Regions from separate parts of the Limnobaculum parvum genome, predicted to be linked through region 1. Evidence: predicted binding sites of a transcription regulator. Region 1 holds the regulator's gene; each other region holds the start of a gene.
What was found. The regulator CRP, encoded in region 1, controls carbon source genes, mostly activating them, when cyclic AMP is high. The targets are predictions, from matches to a motif close to ATGTGANNNNNNTCACAT.
Positions count from the first base shown of each region.

Region 2: rbsD (D-ribose pyranase) is a predicted target of CRP. The motif match lies at 1,441-1,458, and genes of this name have one in related genera.
Region 3: yrbN (protein YrbN) is a predicted target of CRP. The motif match lies at 3,381-3,398, and genes of this name have one in related genera.
Region 4: adhE (bifunctional acetaldehyde-CoA/alcohol dehydrogenase) is a predicted target of CRP. The motif match lies at 3,968-3,985, and genes of this name have one in related genera.

Region 1 is NZ_CP029185.2:3,348,917-3,356,657, forward strand. It holds gene HYN51_RS14125 (ABC transporter ATP-binding protein) at 1-1,716, shown strand, start outside; gene HYN51_RS16420 (hypothetical protein) at 1,895-2,047, shown strand; gene HYN51_RS14130 (LysE family translocator) at 2,093-2,695, opposite strand; gene HYN51_RS14135 (hydrolase) at 2,797-3,777, shown strand; gene HYN51_RS14140 (YheU family protein) at 3,774-4,022, shown strand; gene HYN51_RS14145 (phosphoribulokinase) at 4,107-4,976, shown strand; gene crp (cAMP-activated global transcriptional regulator CRP) at 5,273-5,905, shown strand; gene HYN51_RS14155 (YccS/YhfK family putative transporter) at 5,976-7,741, shown strand, end outside.
Region 2 is NZ_CP029185.2:445,847-453,587, forward strand. It holds gene efp (elongation factor P) at 1-64, shown strand, start outside; gene HYN51_RS01435 (entericidin A/B family lipoprotein) at 128-226, shown strand; gene HYN51_RS01440 (DMT family protein) at 269-622, shown strand; gene sugE (quaternary ammonium compound efflux SMR transporter SugE) at 760-1,074, shown strand; gene rbsD (D-ribose pyranase) at 1,571-1,990, shown strand; gene rbsA (ribose ABC transporter ATP-binding protein RbsA) at 2,000-3,505, shown strand; gene rbsC (ribose ABC transporter permease) at 3,512-4,480, shown strand; gene rbsB (ribose ABC transporter substrate-binding protein RbsB) at 4,505-5,392, shown strand; gene rbsK (ribokinase) at 5,478-6,407, shown strand; gene rbsR (ribose operon transcriptional repressor RbsR) at 6,412-7,413, shown strand; gene HYN51_RS01485 (trimeric intracellular cation channel family protein) at 7,464-7,741, opposite strand, start outside.
Region 3 is NZ_CP029185.2:575,986-583,726, forward strand. It holds gene pnp (polyribonucleotide nucleotidyltransferase) at 144-2,264, shown strand; gene nlpI (lipoprotein NlpI) at 2,416-3,303, shown strand; gene yrbN (protein YrbN) at 3,411-3,482, shown strand; gene HYN51_RS01995 (DEAD/DEAH family ATP-dependent RNA helicase) at 3,475-5,400, shown strand; gene HYN51_RS02000 (hypothetical protein) at 5,632-6,390, shown strand; gene yedE (selenium metabolism membrane protein YedE/FdhT) at 6,688-7,741, shown strand, end outside.
Region 4 is NZ_CP029185.2:1,521,055-1,528,795, reverse strand. It holds gene HYN51_RS06145 (TonB family protein) at 1-165, opposite strand, end outside; gene HYN51_RS06140 (YciI family protein) at 396-692, shown strand; gene HYN51_RS06135 (YciY family protein) at 764-943, opposite strand; gene cls (cardiolipin synthase) at 1,134-2,594, shown strand; gene HYN51_RS06125 (HI1450 family dsDNA-mimic protein) at 2,632-2,967, shown strand; gene HYN51_RS06120 (YchE family NAAT transporter) at 3,092-3,739, opposite strand; gene adhE (bifunctional acetaldehyde-CoA/alcohol dehydrogenase) at 4,210-6,879, shown strand.

The sequences.
Region 1 (7,741 bases):
AATCAGGAAACGCCAGCATTAGATATTCCCGCCATTGAGTATGTTATTGATGGCGATCGGGAGTACCGTCGGCTTGAACATGCATTAGCTGAAGCTAATGAAAAAAATGATGGTAATGAAATTGCGTCACTGCACGGTAAGCTGGATGCCATACAAGCATGGACTATCTATCCCCGAGCTTCCAGCCTGCTACACGGTTTAGGCTTCTCTCAGGAGCAATTACAGCAGCCGGTAAGTGCTTTTTCCGGCGGCTGGCGTATGCGTCTGAATCTGGCTCAGGCTCTGCTTTGTCGCTCCGACTTACTGTTGCTCGACGAACCCACCAACCACCTCGATTTAGATGCAGTTATCTGGCTGGAGAAATGGCTAAAAAGCTATGAAGGAACACTGATCCTGATTTCTCACGACCGAGACTTCCTTGATCCTATCGTGGATAAAATTCTGCATATCGAGCAGCAACAGTTGTTTGAGTACACCGGTAACTACTCCTCCTTTGAGCGTCAACGCGCCACTAAACTGTCACAACAGCAGGCACTGTATCAAAGCCAACAGGAGAAAGTTGCCCATCTGCAAAGCTATATCGATCGCTTTAAAGCTCAGGCAACCAAAGCCAAACAGGCACAAAGCCGAATTAAAATGTTAGAGCGCATGGAGCTGATTGCGCCTGCTCACGTTGATAATCCTTTCAGCTTTAGTTTTCGTCAGCCGGAAAGCCTGCCTAATCCTCTGCTGAGAATGGAAAAAGTCAGTGCGGGTTACGGCGATAAAACCATTTTGCAATCCATCAAGCTGAATCTGGTACCCGGCTCACGTATTGGTTTACTGGGGCGTAACGGTGCAGGTAAATCGACGCTAATCAAACTGTTGGCGGGAGAGTTAGCCCCTCAACAGGGAGAGATTGGTTTAGCTAAAGGCATCAAACTGGGTTACTTCGCCCAGCATCAGTTAGAAACCCTTCGCCCCGATGAATCGCCATTACAACACCTCAGCCGTCTGGCGCCGCAGGAATATGAACAGCCCTTACGAGATTATTTGGGCGGTTTTGGCTTTCGCGGCGATAAAGTCAGCGAAAATACCGAGCGCTTCTCCGGAGGAGAAAAAGCCCGTTTAGTGCTGGCATTAATCGTCTGGCTACGCCCAAATCTGTTACTGCTCGACGAACCGACTAACCACCTCGATCTGGATATGCGTCAGGCTCTAACCGAAGCACTGATTGATTTTGACGGCGCTCTGGTCGTGGTTTCCCACGATCGTCATTTACTGCGTTCTACTACCGATGAGCTCTATTTAGTTCATGACAAAAAAGTAGAGCCTTTCGACGGCGATTTGGAAGATTATCAGCAGTGGTTAGCCGATCTGCAAAAACAAGAAATGCAGCCGGAAGGTAGTGATAAAGAACCTACCGCTAACAGCGCCCAAGCACGTAAAGATCAAAAACGCCGTGAAGCAGATTTTCGAACTCAAACTCAACCAATTCGTAAAAAGATCGATAAGCTGGATATTGAGCTAAACAAGCTGGCAAAACAGCTTAGCGATATTGAACTGGCCCTATCGGATACCGCCATTTACGAGGCGGATAAAAAAGCTGAACTCACTAAACTGCTACAGCAGCAGGTTAGCGTGAAGTCCGCTCAGGAAGAAACTGAAATGAGCTGGCTGGAACTACAAGAGCAGTTGGAAGAGATGACCGCCAATTTTAATCAAGGGAATGATTAAGAATTAATAGCAGAGGCGGTGATATCATCGCCTGAGACTGCTGACAAACCTAATAAATCAGCATCTGCGAATATTCTGACCGTAAAAACAATGTGCTTATATCTACACCGATAACGGTCAGTAAACCGTCTGTACTCAGCTACGGAGCACATTGGGCCTGGCCGGGTTAGGGGCAGCTATGAAACACCTTATGGTGTTTCACCCTGCGGGCCAGCGCTGTTCAACCGGGCTTTTCCTGTTTGTCGTTGGCTTACGCCAAGTCGACCCCAACACCCGTCCCTCCCAACGATTGGCTATCTTAAAGTACAAAACTGAACTATCAGAAATATGAGCGGCAATGGTAAGTACCGCTTTGGTTAATTATGTTCCGATTTCGCTACAACCAAATAAGCGCCACGCAGCCCGCCGTCAAAATACCCATGGTTATATTAAAAATCGCCCACGATTTGCGGCTTTGCAGTAAACGACCAATCGCGGAACCAAAACCCATCCAGATAAAACCAGCCACCAGATTCACCATAAACATCGCAATGCTGATGGCAATCACCGATGCACTATACATGTCACCAGCCAAGCTGTAGCTAGCAATTGAGCCAATACCCATCAACCAGGCTTTAGGATTCAGTGCCTGTAACAATAATCCCTGATATAGCCGAACCGGTTGTGCTGTTCCTTTCTCTGTATCCAGCTTCTCATAGCGAGAAGTCGCAATTTTCCATGCCAGCCAAATCAGATAGAGACTACCTGCAATTTTCAGCGCTAAATGCAACGAAGGATAGGCGATCACCAGCGAGCCAACACCTATGGCAACTAGCAGCAACAGTAATTGCATGCCAATCATAATGCCAAACATCAACGGTAAAGAGCGGGTAAAACCAAAATTAGCAGTCGAAGAGGTGAGTAACATATTATTCGGCCCCGGTGTAACTGCCGCTATCCATAAAAACATCGACATAGAAAGAAACCAACCTAACGCCATTCTGTATACCCCTTTACCAGTAAGAGATGTTTAATCATTCCATTCAAGCTAGCAGTGTGATATTGATCGCACAAGACCCCAAGAGTGAATTTAATTTTGTTATGGATGCACAATTTCGGCCCATACCGGGCACCGCTAACCCACACATACAAACTCTATTACCTCGGATTATCCGCAGAAAAATTAGCCTGAAACCGGTGTGGCAGCGTCTGGAACTTCCAGACGATGATTTTCTCGATATCGCTTGGAGTGAAGATCCTCACCAAGCGAAACATAAGCCTCGGCTCGTGTTATTTCACGGTTTAGAAGGCAACTTTTACAGCCCTTATGCCCATGGTTTGCTGGCGGTTTGTCGTCAAAATGGTTGGCTGGGAGTTGTCATGCATTTTCGCGGCTGTAGCGGTGAACCTAACCGCAGCCCTCGCGCTTATCATTCGGGTGAAACCAGCGATACGCGCTTTTTTCTCAACTGGTTGCAAAATACGTTGGGAGAAGCTCCTACTGCAGCAGTAGGCTACTCGCTGGGTGGCAATATGTTAGGGTGTTATTTAGCAGAAGAAGGCGACCAAGTTCCACTTGAGGCGGCGGTGATTGTCTCCGCTCCGCTAATGCTCGATCCCTGTTCACGTCGACTGGAACAAGGACTGTCGAGAGTCTATCATCGATATCTGCTTGGTCTGCTAAAACAGAGCACCAAACGCAAGCTTGTCCGCTACCCCGGTATTATGCCGCTGCCCGATTTATCACTGAAAAATATTCGCTCAATCCGTGAGTTTGATGACGCTCTCACCGCACCATTACATGGATTTAAAGATGCCACCGATTATTATCAAAAGTGCAGCGCCCTGCCGGTATTACATCAGATACGTATTCCTTTGCTAATTATACATGCCAAAGACGATCCTTTTATGTCACCGGATGTCATTCCTGAGCGGAACAGCCTGCCGGAGAATATCGAATATCAATTAACCGAACATGGCGGGCACGTTGGCTTTGTCAGTGGCACATGGAAAAAGCCGCAGATGTGGTTGGAGCATCGCATCCCTGAATGGTTAACCCACTATCTGGAGAAAAATAAATGATGATCCCGTGGCAGCAACTGGCTCCCGAGACGCTGGAAAGTATTATCGAATCGTTTGTTCTGCGTGAAGGTACCGATTACGGAGAGCATGAAAGATCATTACAACAAAAAGTGGACGATGTTAAGCGTCAGCTAAAAAGCGGTCAGATAATATTAGTTTGGTCAGAGTTACATGAAACCATCAATATTATGCCCAAAGATCGGTTCAGTGATGATATGGAAGAACAACCTTATCCGGAGTATTGATTTCTTGGAATAAAATTTTGTGACATCCCGGCACCAATCCGACTATGCTCTGGTAATAACCATGAGAATTAAGGAATCAGGTTAATGTCAGCAAAACATCCAATCATTGCAGTTACCGGTTCCAGCGGAGCCGGTACTACCACCACTAGCTTGGCCTTCAGGAAAATATTTCAGCAGTTAAGCTTAAATGCCGCACGTATAGATGGTGATGCCTACCATCGCTATACGCGCCCAGAGATGGATGCGGAAATCCGTAAAGCCAGAGAACAAGGACGTCATATCAGTTATTTCGGCCCCGAAGCTAACGACTTCGCTCTGCTGGAAAACAGCTTTATTGAATACGGAAAAACCGGAAACGGACGCACACGTAAGTACTTGCATACTTATGATGAAGCCGTTCCCTATAACCAGACACCCGGTACATTTACCCCCTGGCAACCCTTACCAGAAACCACCGATCTGCTATTTTATGAAGGACTACATGGTGGCATCGTCACTGCGAAACATAATGTTGCCCAACACGTCGATCTGCTGGTTGGCGTTGTTCCTATCGTCAACCTAGAGTGGATACAAAAACTAATCCGCGATACGGTGGAGCGGGAGCACTCCCGGGAAGCCGTGCTGGATTCGGTTGTCCGCTCGATGGACGACTATATCAATTACATCACCCCCCAGTTCTCCCGAACCCATATCAACTTCCAGCGCGTACCCACCGTTGATACCTCAGATCCATTTTCTGCGAAGAGCATTCCAACTATGGACGAAAGCCTCGTGGTTATTCACTTCAGGGGGCTGACAGGCATTGATTTTCCCTATCTACTAGTCATGTTACAGGGTTCATTTATCTCCCAAACAAATACCTTAGTAATTCCGGGGGGGAAATTGGGACTGGCGATGGAGCTAATTATCACACCCTTAATACAACAATTATTAGAAGGCAGAATATTAGAATAGAAAAGTGAGGGTAAAACAGGCGAACAACCCGATTCAGCGCCGCTTAGCCCTCATTTTAGCAAGACAACACGAGACTCTTGGTTCAACCTGTGTTAAAACCATAGGGTGGGTATAATAGATAAATTAGAGTTCAATCAGGCTGATGCAACACCAGCCCACAAACACCTCTATATTCTTTTTTACATCAGTTATAATAGCGCCCACTTGGCAAGTTATATGCTTCGGGGCGGATAAGATTTTCGGCAAGCTTCTCGCTTTGCTGTGTTGGGCAGTGACTACAAAGAGGATAACAACAAATGGTTCTCGGCAAACCGCAGACAGACCCTACTCTCGAATGGTTTTTATCTCATTGTCATATTCATAAATATCCATCCAAGAGCACACTTATTCACCAAGGTGAAAAAGCAGAAACTCTTTACTATATTGTAAAGGGTGCCGTAGCCGTTCTAATTAAGGATGAAGAAGGTAAAGAGATGATTCTCTCCTATCTCAATCAAGGGGACTTCATCGGAGAACTTGGCCTGTTTGAAGAAGGTCAGGAACGCAGTGCTTGGGTCAGGGCAAAAACAGCATGTGAAGTTGCTGAAATTTCATATAAAAAATTTCGCCAGCTCATTCAAGTTAATCCGGATATTTTAATGCGTTTATCCGCTCAGATGGCTAGCCGCTTGCAGGTTACCTCTGAGAAAGTAGGAAGTCTTGCCTTCCTTGATGTTACGGGCCGTATCGCACAAACATTACTCAATCTGGCTAAACAGCCGGATGCAATGACTCATCCAGACGGTATGCAAATCAAGATCACCCGTCAGGAAATTGGTCAAATTGTTGGATGTTCCCGTGAAACGGTAGGACGTATTTTAAAAATGCTGGAAGATCAGAACCTGATTTCCGCTCATGGAAAAACTATCGTTGTCTACGGGACCCGTTAACTAATAAAGAGAAGCGGACATGTTTACGGCCTCCTGAAGCCATGTCCGCTCCCCTTTTCCCGGGAGACCTATGTGGCGACGAGTTATTTATCATCCAGAAGTCAACTATGCTCTCCGCCAAACTCTGGTTCTCTGTTTGCCCGTGTTTCTGTTTTGGCTATTAGGCGATCTACCAACCGGCTTTTTACTTTCGCTTGTTCCTGCCTGTTGCAGCATTGGTGGTCTCGATACTCCCCATAAACACTTTTTCAAACGACTGGCTATCGGTGCCACGTTGTTTGTTATCAGCAGTGTATTATTGCAGTTTCTTCTGTTGTGGTCTGTTCCGCTGCCGCTATGCATGCTTATTCTGACGCTATTATTTGGCGTGACGGCTGAAATCAGTCCTCTTTATGGACGGTTAATGCCTGCAGCATTAGTGACCGCCATTTTTACGCTCGGTATGGCAGGCAATTTACCCATTTGGCGAGTGGCTCTATTATTTGTCATTGGTACTGTCTGGTATGGTTTGTTTATCCGCCTGTGGTTTCGGCTTTGGCAAGAACAACCCATGCGAGAATCACTCAGCCTGCTTTACCGGCAGTTGGCGTATTATATGGATGAGAAGTACAGCTTACTTACTCAACATACCGACCCGGAGAAGGCGCTCCCTCCATTACTATTACGCCAGCAGCAAGTGATGGATACCATCGCGTTGGTTTACCAACAAATCTATATGATTACCAACCTGAAACACCCTCGCCATCGGCGATTAATTCAGGCGTTTCAGGTTGCTCTCGATTTACAGGAACATATTACCGTTAGCCTGCATCAACCCGGCGAAGTACAAAAACTGGTTGAGCAGAGCCAAGCTGAAGCCGTTATTCGCCATAATGCAAAAACCATTAGCCACCGTTTACAGATTTTAGCTGATGACATTCTCTACCATCGCCGTCCGGTCCCATTCAACATGAATAGTGACCTATCCGCCTTGGAAAAAATCGCCCATCACCATCCGAATAATCCCGTTGGCGCTTTTTGTTACTACCATTTTAGCCGTATCGCTCACTTACTTAGCCGCCAAAAACCGCTATATAACCGCACGTTGATGCCAATACAGAGTCATCTCCCTTTTCTGCTGGCGCTGAAAAACTATTGTTCACTTAAATCTGTCGCATTAAAAAACGCGGCTCGCATTGGCATCACACTAGCCGCTGGTGCTGGAATTGGCCTGACGCTTAATCTTCCCAAACCCTACTGGATACTCATGACCATTATGGTGGTTAGCCAGAACGGCTATAGTGCCACCCGAATACGTATTCAGCACCGCTCGCTGGGTACCATGATTGGGATTCTTGCTGGTGGCGCCATTCTTCATCTCTACTACTCTCAAAACCTGATGTTGGTGCTAATGCTGGTACTGACGTTTTGTTCCTATTTGATTGTGCGTAAGAATTATGGAATCGCTGTGATTGGTTTTACGATTACTGCGCTCTACACCCTACAGATTATCTCCAATAGCGGTATGAATTATCTGCTTCCTCGTATGATAGATACGGTCATCGGTTGTATTTTGGCGTTTGCCAGCAGCTTATGGTTATGGCCTCAATGGCAAAGTGCCACGTTGCGTAGAAATGCCCACAGCGCTCTGGAAACGTATCAACAGCACCTGCGTCAAATATTTAATATGACTAATGATGTAGCGGAACTCGCCTATACCCGAATGAAGGTTAATCAGGCTCACAATACTCTTTTTACCGCATTGAATCAGGCCATGCAGGAGCCGGGCTTTAATACTCGCTACTTGGCCGATATGCGCCTGTGGGTTACCCATAGCCAGTTTTTGGTTGAACATTT
Region 2 (7,741 bases), 940 kb from region 1:
TCAGGTAGGCGAAGTGATTAAAGTAGACACTCGCTCTGGCGAATACGTATCTCGCGTTAAGTAATTTTCTTAATCGCCAGCATAAGGCCGTTTACGGCCTTATCTGTTTTGTCTTGCCTAAGTTTTTATCGTTGTAGTTTCAGCGCTCAGTGGTTGTAACACCGTTCGTGGTTTCGGAGAAGATATTCGCCATGTTGGTAGTGTAATTGAACGAGGGGCCAGTTGAAGCTAATTTTTCAGGTTATTCTGTTATCAGGGTATAGCCGCCATGTCATCATTGATTATCACGGTTTGCATGTTGACGCTAAGCAACGTGTTCATGACTTTTGCCTGGTATGGGCATTTGAAATATTTTCACAGTAAAACCTGGGTGATTGCTGCATTAGTCAGTTGGGGTATTGCCCTGTTTGAATATCTATTGCAGGTACCGGCTAACCGCATCGGCTATGAAGTAGCTAGCGCAGGCCAGCTAAAGATTATTCAGGAAGTGATTAGTCTGACGGTGTTTATTCCTTTTTCCATGTACATTCTTAAAGAACCTTTTCGCACCGACTATATTTGGGCTGGCTTGTGCTTGCTGGGGGCGGTGTTTTTTATGTTCAGAAATAAAATCATGGTATAGTCGAGAAGCTGTGTTGTTGTATTTTTTGGCTTTCTAGAAATAAAATTGGCAGCACCTGTTTATTGGCTGGTTGGGACGACCTAACCACGCGTCATCATTTTAGGGGACGACCCCAAAGTATCAGGGGAGTACCTATTATGGCCTGGATTATTCTGTTTATTGCCGGTTTGTTGGAAGTGGTATGGGCAATTGGTTTGAAATATAGTCAAGGATTTACTCGTTTAACCCCCAGTATTATTACCGCCGTGGCAATGGCCGCCAGCGTTTTTCTGTTGGCAAATGCCATGAAAACACTCCCCGTGGGAACGGCGTATGCTGTCTGGACTGGCATTGGTGCCGTTGGAGCTGCAATTACGGGGATCGTCTTGCTGGGGGAGTCGGCCAGCATGATGAGAATAATCAGTTTGTGTCTGATTATCGTCGGTATCATTGGCCTGAAGTTTAGCTCGTAATCGATATTAGCTCACTGGGTATTCGATACGCATGGGGCAAGTTTACGATATCGGTCTGCCGACGGGGTGTATTTCGCTTCAACAATGGCAAAAACGGATTGTAGATGAGTCGCTTCAATAGATGGCAGTGGGAGAACCCCCCACTGCTTGATTATCTTATTTGTACTCTCCAACAAGAATTCGCTTCTAGCGTTATTGAACCGTACCTTTTTCCTCATCTTCCGTGTGATAAATTCAGCCACTCTTTTTTGGGTTCTGAACATCAATTATCCAACTATACTTCTGGTGATCCTGACTTGAGGTGGCACTTACCCATTCTGACTTAACCGTTTCAGCTGAAGTGGGCATTGGCTATAAATCGAAACGTTTCGATAAATATCACAATTTTTCCAAAATACTTTTGCTTTCCACGACGATTTTTCTAATACTCCTGACCATAACGAAACGTTTCGATGACGGTAAAACCGCCAAATCAGTTCAATAGAAGGTGGGATAAATGAAAAAAGGTAAGCTGCTTAACTCTATGCTCTCTTCCGTGATTTCGCAGTTAGGGCACACCGATACACTGACTATCGGCGATGCAGGTTTACCCATTCCTGCATCTGTTGAGCGCATTGATTTAGCACTGACGCTCGGCGTGCCTTCATTCTTACAGGTATTTGATACCGTGACGGATGAAATGCAGGTTGAAAAAGCGATTATTGCCAGTGAAATCAAAGAAAAGAACCAGCAGATTCATCAAGAGTTGCTGACCCGTCTTAAACAACTGGAACAGCGCCAAGGCAATGTTATTGCACTGGAGTATGTCACCCATGAACAGTTTAAGGCTTTATCCCATAGCAGCCGAGCCATAGTACGTACGGGTGAATGTTCTCCTTACGCCAATATTATTTTGTGCTCCGGCGTTGTGTTTTGAGGTACTCCTATGCAACCTCTGCTTAAACTTAACGGTATCGATAAATCCTTCCCTGGCGTGAAGGCGCTATCCGGTGCCAGTCTTAGCGTCTATCCCGGTAAAGTGATGGCATTGCTGGGAGAGAACGGTGCCGGTAAATCGACGCTGATGAAGGTACTGACCGGCATTTACACCAAAGATGCCGGAACTCTCGAATACCTTGGTAAAGAAATCGCATTCAGCGGGCCTAAAGCTTCTCAGGAGGCGGGGATCGGTATTATCCATCAGGAGCTAAACCTGATTCCACAACTGAGCATTGCTGAAAATATCTTTCTTGGCCGGGAATTTGTTAATGCCATTGGTCGTATTGACTGGAAGAAAACCTATGCGGAAGCCGATCGTCTACTGCGTCGCTTAAATGTGCACTACAGCAGTCGCCGTTTGGTCAGTGAGCTGTCTATTGGCGATCAGCAAATGGTAGAAATTGCCAAAGTGCTGAGTTTTGAATCCAAAGTCATCATCATGGATGAACCGACGGATGCGCTAACGGATACCGAAACCGCCTCGCTGTTTAACGTCATCAATGAGCTGCGTGCCCAAGGCTGCGGTATCGTCTATATATCTCATCGTCTGAAAGAGATCTTTGAAATTTGTGATGATGTGACGGTGCTGCGCGATGGCGCTTTCATTGGCGAACGTCCGGTAGCCGATTTAGATGAAGACAGACTGATTGAAATGATGGTAGGGCGTCGTCTTGAAGATCTCTACCCTCGACTGGATCAGCCTCGCGGTAATTTGCGCTTACAGGTAAAAAATCTTTCCGGTAAAGGCGTTCACAATGTTAGTTTCGACCTTTACCGTAGTGAGATTTTGGGTGTTTCCGGTCTGATGGGGGCCGGGCGTACTGAATTAATGAAAATGATTTACGGCGCGCTGCCCCATACCTTTGGCAGCGTGGTTCTTGAGGGACATGATATAAAAATTCATAGCCCGCAGGATGGTCTGAAAAATGGCATCGTCTATATTTCAGAAGACCGCAAAGGTGACGGTCTGGTACTGGGCATGTCGGTTAAAGAAAACATGTCGCTTACTGCATTACGCTATTTCAGCAAACAGTGGGGCTCACTAAAGCATGCTGAAGAGCAGCAGGCTGTCAGTGATTTCATTAAATTATTTAATATCAAAACGCCATCGATGATGCAGGCCATTGGCCTGTTGTCCGGTGGTAATCAACAAAAAATTGCTATTGCCCGCGGTCTGATGACGCGTCCAAACGTTCTGATTCTGGATGAGCCAACGCGCGGTGTGGATGTTGGTGCTAAGAAAGAGATCTATCAACTTATTAACCAGTTCAAACGTGAAGGATTAAGCATCATCTTAATCTCATCTGAAATGCCGGAAGTCATTGGCATGAGCGATCGTATTCTGGTTATGCATGAAGGCCGTATCAGCGGCGAATTCCCTATTGAACAGGCAACACAAGAAGTACTGATGGCGGCAGCGGTCGGCAAACAGTACGGTGTTACGCAGGAGTAAGACACAGTGAATACCTCAAAAACACCTTCAACCAGTCGCTTCAATAAGGAGTGGTTGCTTGAACAGAAATCGCTGATTGCTTTGATCGTTTTGATCATTGTGGTTTCATTTCTTAGCCCTAACTTCTTTACTATCGATAACTTGTTCAATATTTTGCAACAGACTTCGGTAAACGCCATTATTGCTGTGGGTATGACGCTGGTGATCTTAACCTCAGGGATTGACCTGTCGGTGGGGTCAATACTGGCGTTAACTGGCGCTGTTGCGGCATCGCTGGTTGGTCTTGAGCTAAACGTTTTTGTTGCTTTGGCGGGAGCCTTGGTGTTGGGTGCGGGTATTGGTACCATCACCGGTGTAATTGTCGCCAAAGGTAAAGTGCAGGCGTTTATTGCCACGCTAGTAATGATGTTAATGCTGCGCGGAGCAACGCTGGTCTTCTCGGAAGGTAGCCCGATAAATCTAGGCTTTACCGACTCGGCGGAAGCTTTCGAGTGGTTTGGGGTGGGGCGTCCGTTGGGTATCCCTGCACCAATCTGGATTATGGTTATCGTATTTGTTGGCGCATGGTACTTACTGAATCACACCCGTCTGGGGCGTTATATTTACGCATTGGGCGGTAATGAATCGGCAACACGTTTGTCCGGTATCAGCGTCGATCGGGTTAAAATTATAGTGTACGCGCTGTGCGGTATGTTAACCGCGCTGGCAGGCATTATTGAAGTTGGACGTTTATCCTCAGCTCAACCAACAGCAGGTATTGGCTATGAGTTAGATGCCATTGCGGCGGTCGTGTTGGGGGGAACCAGTCTGGCTGGAGGAAAAGGGCGGATCACCGGTACATTGATTGGTGCTCTGATTCTGGGATTCCTGAGCAATGCGCTCAACTTGTTAGGCGTATCTGCTTACTTCCAAATGATAGTGAAAGGCGCCGTCATTTTACTGGCGGTATTAGTAGAAAACAGAAGCAGTAAATAACCTTTTTATACAGGAATGATGAAGATGAATATGAAAAAGCTGGCTATGTTAGTTTCTGCTACCGCGTTAACCCTTTCTGTCAGTGCTGGAGCGATGGCGAAGGATAACATTGCGCTGGTAGTTTCCACACTTAATAACCCATTCTTCGTATCCATGAAGGATGGTGCTCAGAAAAAAGCCGACGAATTGGGTTACAACCTGATCGTTCTGGATTCGCAGAATAACCCGGCTAAAGAGTTAGGTAACGTGCAGGATCTGACCGTACGCGGCACCAAGCTGTTGCTGATCAACCCAACAGATTCTGATGCTGTGGGTAACGCAGTACTTATGGCTAACAAAGCCAAGATCCCTGTGGTTACTCTGGATCGCGCAGCGAACAAAGGTGAAGTTGCCAGCCATGTGGCGTCTGATAACGTAGCTGGTGGTAAAATGGCCGGTGAATTTATTGCCAAGAAACTGGGTAATGATGCCAAAGTGATTCAGTTAGAAGGGATTACCGGAACGTCTGCCGCTCGTGAGCGTGGTGAAGGCTTTAAGCAATCTATGACTGACCATCCATTCAAACTGTTAGCCAGTCAGCCGGCAGACTTCGACCGCACTAAGGGTCTGAATGTTATGCAAAACCTGCTGACAGCACATGCTGATGTTCAGGCCGTGTTTGCTCAAAACGACGAAATGGCGCTAGGTGCAATGCGTGCACTGCAAACCGCCGGTAAGAAAGATGTGCTGATTGTTGGCTTCGATGGTACTAACGACGGTATTAAAGCCGTGAAAAGTGGCCGTATGGGCGCGACCATTGCTCAACAGCCTGAACTGATCGGTAGTATGGGTGTTGAAGTTGCCGACAAGATCCTGAAAGGCGAGAAAGTTGAAGCAAGCAATCCGGTAGCATTAAAGCTGATCACCGAATAAGTCTGCAAACAGACAGAACGTTATCAGCATGTAGCACACGCGGTAAAATCGCATTTACCGCGTGATCTTTCCTAAGGGGGCGATGATGTCAGCGAATAAATTGGTGGTGCTGGGAAGTATTAATGCAGACCACATTCTTAATGTGAATGAATTCCCTCGCCCGGGTGAAACGATTACCGGCAAAGACTACCGAATTTCGTTTGGCGGTAAAGGCGCTAATCAGGCTGTGGCCGCAGGCCGTAGCGGTGCCAATATTACCTTTATTGCCTGTGTTGGTGATGATGATATCGGCAAGCAAGTGTGCCGGCAGTTAGAACTGGATAATATTGATATCCAACCTATTGAGAGCATCAGTGGTATGAATACCGGTGTTGCCATGATTTTTGTTAATGGCAAAGGCGAAAACGTCATTGCTATTGATGCAGGTGCCAACGCAGCGGTTACCCCTGATTATCTGAATAAATATCGTCAGCAGGTTATTGATGCTGACGTGCTGCTAATGCAGTTGGAAACACCGCTAGAAACCATTCTGGCAGCCGCCAAATTGGCGAAACAGAGCGACACACTCGTTGCCCTTAATCCGGCGCCAGCACGTGAACTATCGGACGAATTGCTGGCTAACATCGATATTATTACCCCTAATGAAACGGAAGCAGAGCAGTTAACGGGTATAACCATTGTTAACAGCGACGACGCCAACAAAGCCGCCGGATTATTGCATGCGAAAGGTATTCGCACGGTGATTATTACCTTGGGTAGCCGTGGTGCTTGGGTAAGTATTGATGGTATCGGTAGCTTGATTGAAGGCTATAAAGTTGAACCTGTTGATACGATTGCTGCGGGTGATACTTTTAACGGTGCTTTGATCACGGCGATGCTTGAAGGTCAGGAAATGTATCAGGCGGTTAAGTTTGGTCATGCGGCAGCAGCAATAGCGGTAACTCGTCGGGGAGCCCAGCCTTCTGTACCGTGGCGTAAAGAGATCGATGCTTTTTTAGCAACCAGACAGGAGTAGTGTTTTGGCAACGATGAAAGATGTAGCCCGCTTGGCGGGAGTCTCTACGTCAACGGTGTCTCACGTTATTAATAATAACCGTTTTGTGAGCCAACCCGTCAGGGATAAGATTCTTTCTGCTGTTGCTGAACTCAATTACTCTCCTTCGGCGGTGGCCCGTAGCCTGAAAGCGAAAGAGACTCGTACTATCGGCATGCTCCTGACCTCCAGCAATAACCCGTTTTATGCGGAGGTGGTCAGGGGAGTGGAAGAGAGCTGCTATGAGCGCGGCTACAGCCTAATTCTGTGTAACACCGAAGGTAATACTGAACGAATGGGAAGCAGTCTGGAAACCCTGTTACAGCGCCGGGTTGATGGCCTGATTTTGATGTGTAATGATCGTAACCCCATTTCTGAAGTACTCTTTCGTCATTATCCTCATTTGCCCGTAGTGATGATGGACTGGGCACCGTTTAACGGGGTCTGCGATACCATTCAGGATAACTCGTTTATCGGTGGCAAACTGGCGACTCAGTATCTTATCTCCCGAGGCTATCATCGAATAGCCTGCATTACCGGACCGCAGGATAACACTCAAGCTCGTCGCCGTTTACACGGTTACCAGCAGGCAATGGAAAGTGCCGGATTGATTGCGCCAGAGGCCTATCAAATTTTTAGCAATTTTGAGTTCTCAGGCGGTCTTGAGGCCATGCAGCGGTTACTAAAGTTACCGGAGCTACCGGAGGCTATTTTCACTTGCAATGATGCTATGGCTGTTGGTGTTTATCTGGCAATAAACCAGGCCGGGTTAAAGGTAGGGAAGGATATTGCGGTTATTGGCTACGATGATATTGAACTGGCAAAATTCATGTCGCCGCCGCTGACGACCATTCATCAGCCAACGGATGCGCTAGGGAAATTGGCGATAGACACGTTACTTCAACGTTTAGAAAAGCAAATCATCGAACCACGCACTCTTGAACTGACGCCTGAATTAGTGGAACGCGACTCTGTTGGCATGTGCTAAGCCAATCAATACCGTTTCGCATAAAAAACGGTATTGAACGAGTATAATCATTAGTCATTAATCTGATAGTTGAAAACCGGTAAACCGATCTTGAACCAGATGGCTAGCATTCTGAAGATAAAACCAAAAATCAGCGTAGCGATGATCGCAATATCCGCCATAATATTCAGATGAATCAGGCCGATATACAGCATGGCTGAAGCAAAAGAGACGCTGGCATACAGCTCTTTTTGAAATACCAATGGGATACGATTACAGAAGATATCTCGCAGCACTCCGCCAAACACCCCGGTAATTAATCCTGCAATTCCCGCTATCAGAATAGGCA
Region 3 (7,741 bases), 1.1 Mb from region 1:
ATGGGGTAGCGGTTGTTTTTCATGACTAATGCTTTGTTAAGTCAGGACTTTCATTAGTCGCGAGGATGCAGTTAGAAGAAAGTAAAAGTTAGTCCTTTGAAGCAAATGCTTGATGGACTCGTATGAAAATAAAGGAAAATAGCTTGCTAAATCCGATTGTTCGTAAATTTAAGTATGGTCAACATACCGTGACGTTAGAAACCGGTATGATGGCTCGTCAGGCAACGGCCGCTGTAATGGTAAACGTTGATGACACCGCAGTATTCGTTACCGTTGTGGGCGCAAAGAAAGCAAAAGAAGGTCAATCGTTCTTCCCATTAACCGTTAACTATCAAGAGCGTACCTACGCTGCTGGTCGTATCCCTGGTGGTTTTTTCCGTCGTGAAGGCCGTCCTAGCGAAGGCGAAACACTGATTGCTCGTCTGATTGACCGTCCGATTCGCCCTCTGTTCCCAGAAGGTTTCCTGAATGAAGTTCAGGTTATTGCGACCGTAGTTTCTGTAAATCCACAGGTTAGCCCGGATATCGTGGCAATGATTGGTACTTCTGCAGCATTAGTGCTGTCAGGTATTCCATTCAATGGCCCTATTGGTGCTGCACGTGTTGGTTTTATTAACGATCAATATGTTTTGAACCCAACCACTGACGAGCTGAAAGAGAGCCGTCTGGATCTGGTGGTTGCAGGTACCCAAAGTGCAGTACTGATGGTTGAGTCTGAAGCGGCATTACTGAGCGAAGAGCAAATGCTGGGCGCAGTAATGTTTGGTCATGAACAACAACAGGTTGTGATTGACAATATTAATTCGCTGGCGGCAGAAGCTGGTAAAGCCAAGTGGGTATGGCAAGCACCTGAGACTAATCAGGCGCTGTATGCTCAGGTTGAAGCATTAGCCTCTGCCCGTTTAGGTGATGCGTATCGTATTACTGATAAGCAAGAACGTTATGCTCAAATCGACGTGATTAAAGCTGACGTAGTTGCTGCCCTGTTAGCGCAAGATGCTGGCTTAAACCAAAGCGAAATTGGCGATATGTTGAGCAGCATCGAGAAGAACGTAGTTCGTAGTCGCGTATTGCGCGGTGAGCCGCGTATCGATGGCCGTGAAAAAGATATGATTCGTGGTCTGGATGTACGCACTGGCGTATTACCACGCACCCATGGTTCAGCACTGTTTACTCGTGGTGAAACTCAGGCTCTGGTTGTGGCAACGCTGGGTACAGCCCGTGATGCTCAAAACATTGATGAGTTAACCGGTGAGCGTACCGACAGCTTCCTGTTCCATTATAACTTCCCTCCGTACTCTGTAGGCGAAACCGGTATGGTTGGTTCACCTAAGCGTCGTGAGATTGGTCACGGTCGCCTAGCGAAGCGCGGCGTATTAGCCGTGATGCCTGACCAGACTGAATTCCCATATACTGTTCGTGTGGTATCAGAAATTACTGAATCTAACGGTTCATCTTCTATGGCTTCTGTTTGTGGTGCTTCATTAGCACTGATGGATGCAGGTGTGCCAATTAAAGCTGCCGTTGCGGGTATCGCAATGGGTCTGGTGAAAGATGATGAAAACTTTGTTGTTCTGTCAGATATCCTTGGTGACGAAGATCACCTAGGTGACATGGACTTTAAAGTAGCCGGTAGCCGCGAAGGTATCTCTGCACTGCAGATGGATATCAAAATTGAAGGTATTACCCGTGAGATCATGAAAGCGGCTCTGAATCAGGCTAAAGGTGCACGTCTGCACATTCTTGGCGTGATGGAACAGGCTATTTCTGCTCCACGTGGTGATATTTCTGAGTTTGCTCCACGTATTCACACCATCAAGATTAATCCTGAGAAAATTAAGGATGTCATCGGTAAAGGTGGTGCGGTAATCCGTGCTCTGACTGAAGAAACTGGTACGACTATCGAAATCGAAGATGACGGTACAGTGAAGATTGCAGCCGTTGACGGTGATAAAGCTAAACATGCTATTCGCCGCATCGAAGAGATCACTGCTGACGTTGAAGTCAATCGTGTTTATTCCGGTAAGGTTACTCGTATTGTTGACTTTGGTGCTTTCGTTTCTATCGTTGGCGGTAAAGAAGGTCTGGTGCATATTTCTCAAATCGCAGATAAGCGTGTAGAGAAAGTATCAGATTACCTGCAAATGGGTCAGGAAGTTCAGGTGAAAGTGATGGAAGTTGATCGTCAAGGCCGTATTCGCTTAAGTATTAAAGAAGCGACCGCGCCGAGTCAAGAAGCTCCTGCCGCATCTGAAGAGCAATAACGGTAATATTTATTATTACTGTAATTAATTACACGGTGTCTTGTTGTTGTATAATGACAAGTCACCATGTGTATGACTGGGACAGGGAGTTCTTGTGTAAAAGCAAGTGGATGGTAGGATACCTATCCCATGTTTGTCTCCGGGAGTTGAAATGAAGCCTATTTTGCGCTGGTGCTACATTGTGGCAGCAGTCATTCTGTTGACAGGCTGTAGTAGCCTTGAAGGGCGTAAATATGGCGTTTTGGCAATTCCATTGCAGCCAACGCTGCAACAGGAAGTGATGTTGGCACGCATGGAACAGATCCTTGCGAGCCAAGTCTTATCAGGTGATGAAAGAGCGCAGCTATTGTATGAGCGTGGCGTATTGTTCGACAGTCTTGGACTGCGGGCATTAGCACGTAATGACTTTTCGCAAGCGTTAATGATTCGTCCTGATATTCCAGAGGCATTCAATTACTTAGGAATATATCTGACGCAGGGCGGCAACTTTGATGCTGCTTATGATGCGTTTGATTCTGTATTAGAGCTTGATCCAACTTATAACTACGCGCGTTTAAACCGAGGGATTGCCTTGTATTATGGCGGTCGCTACATTTTAGCGCAGGATGATCTGCTGGCGTTTTATCATGACGACCCTAACGATCCTTTCCGGTCTCTGTGGCTATATTTAGCTGAAAAAGAGATTGATTCAGGCAAAGCAAAAAAGGCTCTTGAAGAGCATTATGCTAAGGCTGAACGAGGTGAGTGGGGCTGGAATATTGTGGAGTTCTACCTGGGTAACATCAGCGAAAAAACGCTGGTTAGCCGCTTACAGGCAGAAGCAACGGATAACACTTCGCTCGCTGAGCATCTCAGTGAAACTGACTTCTATTTAGGTAAACACTACCTGAGTCTGGGGGACAAGAACACCGCCGTGGCGTTGTTCAAACTGACGGTTGCCAATAATGTACATAACTTTGTTGAGCACCGCTATGCACTGTTGGAATTAGCCTTGTTCGGGCTAGAGCAAGACGACCTATCAGAATCGGATAAAAAATAGACTGACGATTAAGTAAAATTGGCCTTGCGTGTCTTGATGGCAAACGAGGGCGGTTTTTCTGTTCGTTTTTTAATCTAATTTGAGCTGGTTCACACTTTTAAATGAAAATGACTGAGTATTTTCTCAATAAGGTATGTAGACTGGCCGCCATTTTTAGTGAGGCACGTGTACATGTCTGAGATAGAAACCTCTTTTGCTGATTTAGGCTTATCAGCACCTTTATTAAAAGCATTGACCGATATGGGATATGAAAAACCATCCCCGATTCAGTCTGCTTGTATTCCACACCTGCTGGAAGGTCGCGATGTATTAGGCATGGCGCAAACCGGTAGCGGTAAAACGGCGGCGTTTGCATTGCCGTTTCTTAACAATATTCAAGCCGATATGGCCTGCCCACAGGTTCTGGTATTGGCACCAACCCGTGAATTAGCTGTTCAGGTGGCGGAAGCCTGTACTGAATACGCTAAAAATATGTCGGGTGTTCGCGTAGTTGCCCTGTACGGTGGTCAGCGCTATGACGTTCAACTGCGTGCTTTACGTCAGGGTCCACAAATTGTAGTAGGCACCCCAGGTCGTCTGTTAGATCACCTGAAACGCGGTACATTAGATTTATCTAAACTGAAAGGTTTAGTGCTGGATGAAGCTGATGAAATGTTACGCATGGGCTTTATTGAAGACGTTGAAACCATCATGGCGCAGATCCCGGCTGAACATCAGACCGCACTGTTCTCTGCTACCATGCCGGAAGCAATTCGTCGTATTACCCGTCGTTTCATGAAAGATCCGCAGGAAGTTCGCATTCAATCCAGCGTCGTGAATACGCCCGCTATCAGCCAGAGTTACTGGACGGTATTTGGTATGCGTAAAAACGAAGCGCTGGTTCGTTTTCTGGAATCTGAAGATTTTGACGCGGCGATTATCTTTGTTCGCACCAAAAATGCTACGTTGGAAGTTGCTGAAGCATTAGAGCGCAGCGGCTATAACAGCGCCGCGTTAAACGGCGATATGAATCAGGCTCTGCGTGAGCAAACTCTGGAGCGTCTGAAGAATGGTCGCCTGGATATTCTGATTGCTACTGATGTTGCTGCACGTGGTTTAGACGTCGAACGTATCAGCCTAGTTGTAAACTATGACATCCCAATGGATTCAGAGTCTTATGTTCACCGTATTGGTCGTACTGGCCGTGCGGGGCGTGCAGGCCGTGCATTACTGTTCGTTGAGAACCGTGAGCGTCGCTTACTACGCAATATTGAACGTACTATGAAAATTACTATTCCTGAAGTTGATTTGCCTTCAGGTGAGCTGTTAAGCAAGCGCCGTTTAGAGAAGTTTGCTACTCGCGTTAGCCAGCAACTGGAAAGCAGCGATTTGGATCAATATCGTGCGCTGTTGGCTAAATTACAGCCGACGGAAGAGCAGGACATTGAAACACTGGCAGCTGCACTGCTGAAGATGGCTCAGGGTGAACGTCCATTGATTCTGCCACCGGATGCGCCAGCCGATCGTCGTCCTCGCCGTGAAATGCGCGATCGTGACGATCGTGGTAGCAACGATCGTTTTGGTCGTCGTGAACGCGATAACAGCAACAGTAACAGCCGCGAGGCACCACCACGCCGCGAACGTCGTGACGTTGGCGAAATGGAGATGTATCGCATTGAAGTGGGTCGTGATGATGGTGTTGAAGTTCGCCATATCGTTGGTGCTATCGCCAATGAGGGAGATATCAGCAGCCGTTACATCGGTAACATCAAATTGTACGCCACTCATTCAACGATCGAGTTGCCAAAAGGGATGCCTGGAGAGCTGTTACAGCACTTCACCAAAACGCGTGTACTGAATAAACCATTAAATATGCAACTGATGGGTGATGCACCTGCCAGTGAGCCTCGCCGTGGTGGCGGTGGTCACCGTGATGGTGCCCCTGCTGGTGGTGGTGAGCGTCGTCCTTTTAATGGTGAACGTCGTTCTTCTGGCAATGGTGGCGCGGGTCGTGGTCGTGATGGTCAATCCCGAGGTCCACGCCGTGAGGCTGGTAACGGTAACCGTGAAGGTGGCAATAGCGCCCCACGTCGCCGTTCATATTCTAGTAATGAATAAGATGTAATGGTCTATGGGTAAAGGTTTGTAAGCCTTTATTCATTAAAAATTACATAAAAAGCACCAGTGATGACTCTCATCTGGTGCTTTTTTTTATTATGCTATTATATAAATAGGAGTATTCACCTATTGCCATTATTGATGGGTTTAATCTGATATTAAACTGAAGCCTGCATATAATGAGGTGAAAGGTTTTGTTTAATTTGTATTTAATTTACGGATAATTAACACATGAACATAGAAAAAAACATTTTAGCTATTCCTGCATTACCTATTATTCAAAGTACTGTTGTAGCATCAGCTCCGACCTTTGGCGGTGGACGTCATGATGGCCATATGAATATATTATGTGCATTAGTTCGTGGCGATAAGACACCAGAAGAAGTAGCTAACTACTTAAAAGACAATGTTATTGATACTTCTAACGATAAATCATTCTCGTTATTTGTTGGTGAGCGTCGTCCAGAGCAAGATGCGGCCTGTGCAGCGTATATTGCTTCAACCGTCTTAATCACGCCTAATTTTGCTGAATTTTTGGAGCCTACGTCAGATAAATCTGACGACAATAAAGATGGCAAGCAAGAGTTCGCCATTAACCAAGAACGTCTCAATGCGTCATTAACCACTAAGTTGGCCGTCGCTTTGGCTAACGTTGATATATTTTCTTTGATTGCCCGAATTTTACCGGAGAAACTTACGGTTGAAGCTTACCGTACTGAAATCGCTCGTCTGTTTGGTTTATTAGCGCCAGTATATATGGAGCGCGTTCAAGCTTATTTTCATAATGGCTTAACTTTCAACTTATTACAGATGCAGAACAACCAATTCACTTTTACCAGTTCAAATGGTTATGTGTTCAATTTTGATATTAACGGTTTGAGCCTGAAGTTAGGTGGAATCAACTGGTATGGTCGCGGTCAGTTAATGGGTCAGGATCACTTACTGAATGTGGATTACTTCACGCCAAAAGTAGCTGAGTTACTGAAATAATTTTTACGGTAACAATCGCAATAAAAAAACGGCCTTTGTGCCGTTTTTTATTGCGATAAACTTTGCTGAATTACACAAATACATCACAGTTTTTTTACATGTTATTGGGTAAAATAACGCGGCTCTGATGCTAACAGCTCAGCGTCTGTTCGTTACTTAATACTGCAATACATCAATTCTTATCTTGTTTGTCGCCTTCTGGCTGGCAAGTGCTGATACTGTTCCTGATTAAGATTGATTTATCACTATTGAGAACAATTATTTATTTAAAATAATTTTTTCAAGGATAAGAAATCTATGCGTTGGCAAGATTTTAAAACCCAGTACCTGATAAAGTTCTGGGCCCCTCTCCCTGCGGTTATTGCAGCGGGTATTCTTTCTACTTACTACTTTGGTTTAACCGGTACTTTTTGGGCGGTAACGGGTGAATTTACCCGCTGGGGTGGCCATATTGCTCAGCTATTTGGTGCCGATCCTCAACAATGGGGTTATTTCAAAGTGATTGGTCTTGAAGGAACACCGCTGGATCGAATTGATGGCATGATGATTATTGGTATGTTCGGTGGCTGTATTGCTGCTGCACTATGGGCCAATAATATTAAGCTGCGTTTACCACAACATCGGGTCCGTATTTTTCAGGCGGTACTGGGGGGCATTATTGCTGGTTTCGGCGCTCGTTTAGCGATGGGCTGTAATTTGGCTGCTTTCTTTACCGGTATTCCACAGTTTTCACTGCATGCCTGGTTTTTTGCGCTGGCGACGGCGGTGGGCTCTTACTTCGGCGCTCGTTTTACCTTGTTACCGATATTTCGGATACCGATCAAATTGCAAAAGGTCAGTGCTGCATCACCATTGACTCAAAAACCTGCTCAGGCTCGCCGTCGTTTTCGCATCGGTATGATTATTTTCCTGTTGATGGTTATCTGGGGAATGGTGGAGATGACCAGCAGCCCTAAACTGGGTATTGCGATGCTGTTTGGTCTGGGGTTTGGCTTACTGATTGAACGGGCTCAAATCTGTTTCACATCGGCTTTCCGCGACCTGTGGATCACCGGGCGTACTCATATGGCGAAAGCTATTATTATCGGTATGGCGGTAAGTGCCATTGGTATCTTCAGCTATGTACAGATGGGGGCTCATCCAAAAATTATGTGGGCTGGGCCAAATGCGGTATTGGGTGGCTTGCTGTTTGGTTTCGGTATTGTATTAGCGGGCGGCTGTGAAACTGGCTGGATGTATCGTGCCGTTGAAGGACAAGTTCATTATTGGTGGGTAGGTATAGGTAACGTTATCGGTGCAACTATTCTGGCCTATTATTGGGACGATATCGCCCCGGCGCTGGCGACCAACT
Region 4 (7,741 bases), 1.8 Mb from region 1:
AGGATTAACCATCACAACATTCATGGGAGCCGAATCATCTGGTGCGGGAATTTCAACCGGTTCGTTTATCGAGGCGAACACCAACCCACCGATAAACGATGCATGTAGACAGACTGAAAAAGTAAGCGGCCAAGAAAAACGACGCGCCAGAAAGAATTTTTTCAAAAGGAACCACTTCACTGTTCTGGAATGGGGGAATTCTAAATGAAAATGGTAATGAGATTCAATATCAATTTAACATATTGGTATTACAGCGTACACGTTACTCAAGCGATAGTCTGCATATTTTCATTTATCACGCAGGTTATAATATCTATAAGTTGCGGCAATAAATCATGTAATATCATCTTTCTCATCACCCGAAAATTGTGACCATAATATCGAGGAATAATATCGTGTTATATCTGATTTATGCTGAAGATGTACCCGGCTCTTTAGAGCAACGTCTCGCCGCCCGCCCTGCTCACTTAGCACGTTTACAATCGCTAAAGGATGAAGCGCGTTTAATCGTTGCAGGCCCAAATCCTATCGCTGACGGAGAACTCCCCGGAACCGCAGGCTTCTCAGGTTCAGTCATTATTGCTGAGTTTACTACGCTGGCAGAAGCTAAAGCGTGGGCTGATAAAGACCCTTATGTTAATGCTGGTGTCTATCAAAATGTAACGGTAAAACCATTTAAGCGCGTATTCTAGCGCTATCGGGGTTCTCATAAAACGATAACCGGGAACCCCTACCTACATATTAACGGTTCTGTGTTATGTTATTACCAATCGTGGATATTCGCATACAGCAGAGCGCGTTGTTGGCGGCCCAGTTGTTTATCTGTCCTTATGTGATGTATTCGGCTATTTCTGCGAGATTGCCCTTCCAGCCAGCGATGGCGCCGGTGTTGTGCCTGCCGTAACATGCGCCAGCGTGCCACTTCAGTTCTTGATCTGTGCATAATGTCTAAGGTATCTTCAAACAACTAAAGGTGTGTTAATTGTATCGCAGACAATTTTTTCTTTGGGATGAATAAATCAAAAAATAAGTAACAAAATCTACAACACACTTGAAAGAAGTGTTTTACCTTTTCGCGACTCTGCGTAAACTCAACGCTTTATTTTTGAAGCAAACAGGATAACAAATTTCCGATGACCACTTTCTATACCGTATTGAGTTGGTTACTGGTATTAGGTTACTGGTTACTGATAGCGGGTGTTACGCTCCGAGTGCTGATGATACGGCGTTCAGTCCCCTCTGCCATGGCCTGGTTGCTAGTTATCTATATCCTTCCCCTAGTCGGTATTGTGGCCTATCTCCTATTTGGAGAACTTCATCTCGGTAAACGGCGGGCAGAGCGGGCTAAAGAGATGTGGCCATCCACGGCAACTTGGTTAGGCGAATTAAAAAATTGCCAAAGTATCTTTGCCACCCACATTAGTCCAGTGTCCGAACCGTTATTCCAACTTTGTGCCCATCGCCACGGTGTTCCCGCAGTCAGAGGCAATCATCTTCAATTGTTAACCACCAGTGAAAGCACCATAAAATCATTAATCCATGATATTGAGTTAGCTGAACACAGTATTGAGATGGTGTTTTACATCTGGCAAAGCGGTGGTCAGGTAGATAATGTTGCCGAAGCCCTGATGGCGGCGGCTCGTCGGGGGGTACACTGCCGGGTAATGCTTGATTCTGCAGGAAGCATGCATTTTTTCCGCACGCCTTATCCCGAATTAATGAAAAGTGCCGGCATTGAGCTGGTTGAAGCCCTAAAAGTTAATGTGTTGCGTGTATTTCTTCGTCGTATGGATTTACGCCAACATCGGAAGATCGCCATTATTGATAATAATATTGCCTATACTGGCAGTATGAATATGGTTGATCCTCGTTTCTTTAAACAAGGGGCAGGCGTTGGCCAATGGATAGACCTCATGGCTAGGATACAAGGCCCTGCAGCAACCATGCTGGGGCTCATTTACGCCTGTGACTGGGAGATAGAAACCGGTAAACGCCAACTTCCTCAGGCACCGGATACCTCCATGTTGCCTTTTGAAGAAGAAGACGGCCATACGGTACAAGTTATCGCCTCCGGCCCAGGTTTTCCTGAAGAGATGATTCATCAGGCTCTGCTTACCGCCGTTTATTCCGCCAGAAAGCGTTTGATTATGACAACGCCTTATTTGGTTCCCAGCGATGATTTACTGCACGCCATCTGCACTGCTGCTCAAAGAGGCGTTGACGTTAATATTATTGTACCGAAGAAAAATGATTCTTTGATGGTTGGCTGGGCCAGCCGCTCATTCTTTTCTGAACTCCTTGAAGCCGGTGTAAAAATACATCAGTTTGGCGGTGGATTACTCCATACTAAAAGCGTTTTGGTTGACGACCAGCTCAGTTTGGTAGGAACCGTAAATTTAGATATTCGCAGCCTGTGGTTAAATTTTGAAGTGACCGTCACCGTCGATGACCGGACATTTGCTGAAGATTTGGCGTGTGTACAGGAAGACTATATCGCCCGGTCAACGCGACTTAATCCGGAAGAGTGGGCAACCCGCCCTATGTGGAATAGAATAATCGAACGTTTATTTTATTTCTTCAGTCCATTACTATAACAACAACATTTAATGATTCTCTTTAAAGAGCACCCCGATGGATATAGCAGATTTTGATTTAGATAACCGGCTTGATGAAGATGAAACGCTGGATCAGGCTTACGATATTTTTTTAGAACTGGCTTCCGATAATCTGGATCCAGCGGATGTCATTTTGTTCAACCTGCAGTTTGAAGATCGTGGAGCCGCAGAGCTTCACGATCCTTCTGATGAATGGCTTGAACACGTAGACTTTGATTTAAATCCGGATTTCTTCGCCGAAGTTATTATTGGCCTGACGAATGAAGAAGACGAAGTTGATGATATTTTTGCCCGAATCCTTATTAGTCGGGAGAAAAACCATAAGTTCTGTCATATTCTCTGGAAAGAATAGTCGGCTTAATTACGACATTGACATCGTTGATAATAAAAATCCCCGCAAATTGAACTGACCCCAATAACTTGGACAGTTCAAATTAGGCGGGGATTTTTATTATTTATCTTACTGAACGCCGTATCTAAGCCAGTAACCCTGGGAAAGAAACTTTAATTCCCGTGATAATGAACTCGATTCCCAACGACATCAGTAATAACCCCATAATACGGGTTACCACGTTAATTCCGGTTTGTCCTAACAGACGAACTAACAAGGGTGCCGCGCGGAACAATAACCAGCAACAGAACGAAAAGAAGGCAATCGCAACAAAGAAACCTAGGTAATCCATCCAAGTGTTATACCGAGTACTCCAGACGATAGTAGAGCTAATCGCCCCCGGTCCAGCCATTAGCGGAAGCGCTAATGGTACAACGCCAACATTGTCACGAATTGCGGTTTCCGTTTTTTCTTGTTTGTTCTGTTTATCTTCACCCAACTTACCGCTAATCATCGACATGGCGATGGTCACAATAAGAATTCCGCCCGCAATTCGGAAGGAGTCGATTGAAATCCCAAACAGATGCAATATCGCATCACCTAAAAACAGTGAACACCACAATATAATGGCTACAGATAAGTTAGCCGTTAAATTGGTTTTATCTCTGGCCGTCGGCGACTGATAATTCGTCATACTGATGAAGACCGGAAGAATGCCCACCGGATTAACTAATGCAAACATACCAACAAGGAACTTAATGTATCCTGATAAATCCAACATGGCATGGCCCATTGTGGACTCCCTATGTAATAACCGCAGCTCAAACTCAAACGGTGCTTAATGTAATAGAGTTATCTTTTAGGGTCTAGCGCTAAAAACCGGATACAACACCCAGTTATAGAAAAATGCAAAGATATAACCCTAATATAGCAAACTAAAATTATATAAATGTAATGCCCGAACGCTTGATGGATAAAAATGTAACAAAATGGCTTGCTGAAAGGTGTCAGCATGCTTCTTATGTGATGTTCATCACAATATCAATCACTCTGAATAGGTAAGCTGTGTTGCAAGTACCAAACAGATAGATCCTTGAAACACTTTCATTATTTACCGATAAAAATAAATTTAGTTATAACAATAGATTAGCTTAAATTTTTTCAGTAAGTAAATCGTATTGAGACAACAGAGCTTCCACTATACTTGATACCTGCGTCACGACTTACTCACTAAAAAAATTTATCAATCTTAGGAGAGTCACAATGACTGTAAGTAACGCCACTGAACTTAACGCGCTTGTTGCACGAGTGAAAAAAGCTCAACGTGAGTATGCTAATTATACTCAAGAACAAGTCGATAAGATATTCAGAGCAGCCGCCCTAGCGGCAGCAAATGCCCGTATTCCTCTGGCCAAAATGGCGGTTGAAGAATCTGGCATGGGTATTGTGGAAGACAAGGTAATTAAAAACCACTTCGCTTCCGAATATATTTACAACAAATACAAAGATGAGAAAACCTGCGGTATTCTGGAAGAAGATGATACTTTCGGTACGATCACCATTGCTGAACCAACGGGTATTATTTGTGGTATTGTTCCAACCACTAACCCAACATCTACCGCTATTTTTAAAGCACTTATCAGTCTGAAAACCCGTAACGGTATTATCTTTTCGCCACACCCTCGCGCTAAAAACGCCACTAATGAAGCTGCCAATATTGTTCTGCAAGCTGCTATTGAAGCCGGAGCTCCGAAAGATATTATTGGTTGGATTGATGTACCTAGCGTTGAGTTATCGAACCAGTTAATGCATCACCCAGATATCAACCTAATTTTGGCAACCGGCGGGCCGGGTATGGTTAAGGCCGCTTACAGCTCAGGTAAACCTGCAATTGGTGTTGGCGCAGGTAACTCCCCTGTCGTTATCGATGAAACCGCTGATATTAAGCGTGCTGTTGCATCTATCCTGATGTCTAAAACTTTTGACAATGGCGTAATCTGTGCATCTGAACAGTCTGTTATTGTGGTTGATACGATTTATGACACCGTGCGTGAACGTTTTGCCTCTCATGGCGGCTACATGCTAAAAGGCCAGGAGTTGAAAGCCGTCCAGGGTATCATACTAAAAAATGGTGGTATCAACGCCGCTATCGTAGGTCAACCCGCAGTAAAAATTGCAGAAATGGCTGGCTTAACCGTTCCTGCAACGACCAAGGTATTGATTGGCGAAGTAACTCACGTTGATGAGACAGAACCTTTTGCTCACGAAAAACTCTCTCCAATGCTGGCAATGTATCGTGCCAAAAATTTTGAAGATGCCGTAGAGAAAGCCGAAAAGCTGGTTGCTATGGGCGGTATTGGGCATACCTCTGGCCTTTATACCGATCAGGATAATCAGGGTGAACGTATCGCGTACTTCGGCGATAAAATGAAAACAGCCCGTATTCTGATCAATACCCCAACCTCCCAGGGCGGTATCGGTGACCTGTATAACTTTAAACTGGCACCCTCACTGACCTTAGGCTGTGGTTCATGGGGCGGCAACTCGATATCCGAGAACGTGGGACCCAAACATCTTATTAATAAGAAGACTGTGGCTAAGCGAGCAGAAAATATGTTATGGCATAAACTTCCTAAATCAATCTACTTCCGTCGTGGCTCATTACCCATTGCTTTAGAAGAAGTTGCGACTGATGGTGCCAAACGTGCCTTTATCGTTACAGACCGCTTCTTATTCAACAACGGTTATGCCGATCAAATCACCAAGGTACTAAAACAGTATGGTGTTGAAACTGAAGTTTTCTTCGAAGTAGAGGCAGACCCTACCCTAAGCATCGTGCGCAAAGGGGCGGAGCAGATGCACTCCTTCAAACCTGATGTCATCATCGCATTAGGCGGTGGATCTCCAATGGATGCGGCTAAGATCATGTGGGTCATGTACGAGCATCCAGAAACACACTTTGAAGAACTGGCGTTAAGATTTATGGATATTCGTAAACGTATCTATAAATTCCCAAAAATGGGTGTAAAAGCAAAGATGATTGCAATTACCACCACCTCTGGCACAGGTTCAGAAGTAACACCGTTTGCCGTTGTCACTGATGATGCTACCGGTATGAAATACCCATTAGCCGATTATGCATTAACACCTGATATGGCTATTGTGGATGCCAATCTCGTCATGAATATGCCTAAATCATTGTGTGCTTTTGGTGGTTTAGATGCGGTAACCCACGCATTAGAAGCCTACGTATCTGTTCTGGCTAATGAATATACTGATGGTCAGGCTCTACAGGCGCTGAAACTGCTTAAAGAGTATCTGCCCGTTAGCTATAAAGAAGGGGCTAAAAATCCGGTTGCCCGTGAGCGTGTTCATAATGCCGCCACTATTGCCGGTATTGCCTTCGCTAACGCCTTCCTGGGTGTATGCCACTCAATGGCACATAAATTAGGTTCAGAATTCCATCTGCCACACGGCTTGGCTAATGCGTTGTTAATCTGTAACGTTATTCGCTATAACGCAAATGATAACCCAACCAAGCAAACTGCCTTTAGCCAATATGACCGCCCACAGTCTCGGCGTCAGTATGCGGAAATTGCCGACCACTTAGGTTTATCAGCGCCTGGCGATCGTACCGCCGCCAAGATTGAAAAGCTGCTAACTTGGTTAGATGAAATTAAGAAAGAACTGGATATCCCTGCATCGATTCGTGAGGCTGGCGTTCCTGAAGCAGAGTTTCTAGCGAAAATTGATAAGCTGTCTGAAGATGCATTTGACGACCAATGCACCGGGGCAAACCCTCGTTATCCATTAATTTCCGAGCTGAAAACTATTCTGCTGGATACTTACTATGGACGTAACTACGTTGAAGAACAGCAGCAACCGGCTGTTGAAACTAAAGCCAAAGCACCGACCAAAAAAGATAAAAAGTAGCGTTTAGCTATCTCCTTTCATAGCCGCCTTCATTGGGCGGCTTTTTTATATCTGAACCGGCCCCCTTTGGCGCTTAAAACCGCTTATAACTCGTTTAAGGGCTATATAAACGGTATTTACCAACTTCGCTCAACAACTCATCTCTACGCCGTCAAAAATTTCTGATACCAGAATGCCTAATCAAAAGCGTTATCCTTGCCTTATCCTATGACAGTAGGCGTGCTGACGTATGCATAACTTAACCCCGCGCCCAATAGCTCAAACACTATGAATAATATTGAAAAAGTGATCACCAACGCTTAAGTTTAATGGAAATACCTATCGCAGGTTTTAGTTGCCTCAGTTCTAATTAAAACATCTATTGAAAGAATTCGCCCTACCAGCAGGATAGATTCATCAGAGATTATATTGATATACAAAGAACACATTTTTATCAGCGAGATAGCCTCATTACTTTCGGGTAAGTAGTCTGGTGAAATGCTCATACATGCTTATAATTAGCGTTAATTAACCACCATATTTATATGAATTTATTATAATTACCTCTGATTTTTAACGGATAACCACTCACGTTATTTTTGGTATTAAAGTGCTGAATGAAACGCTTGTAGAGTGTAAAAAATCTATTTTTATGCTAATTATTTTTTGAAATTATAATGATTTACTAAAATACCATTTGTTTTCAGACCATAAATATCACTCATCGTTATAAATATATGTGATATGAAATTTACGCTGGTCATCACGCTATGAGGCTCTCTACGCTGCTCTATAGAGCATAACAATAATAAAGTATATAGTTACGCCAGATAAAATAGGACTACAAAAAGTATTTTTAGTAATTGCCTCCAGCCCGTTACAA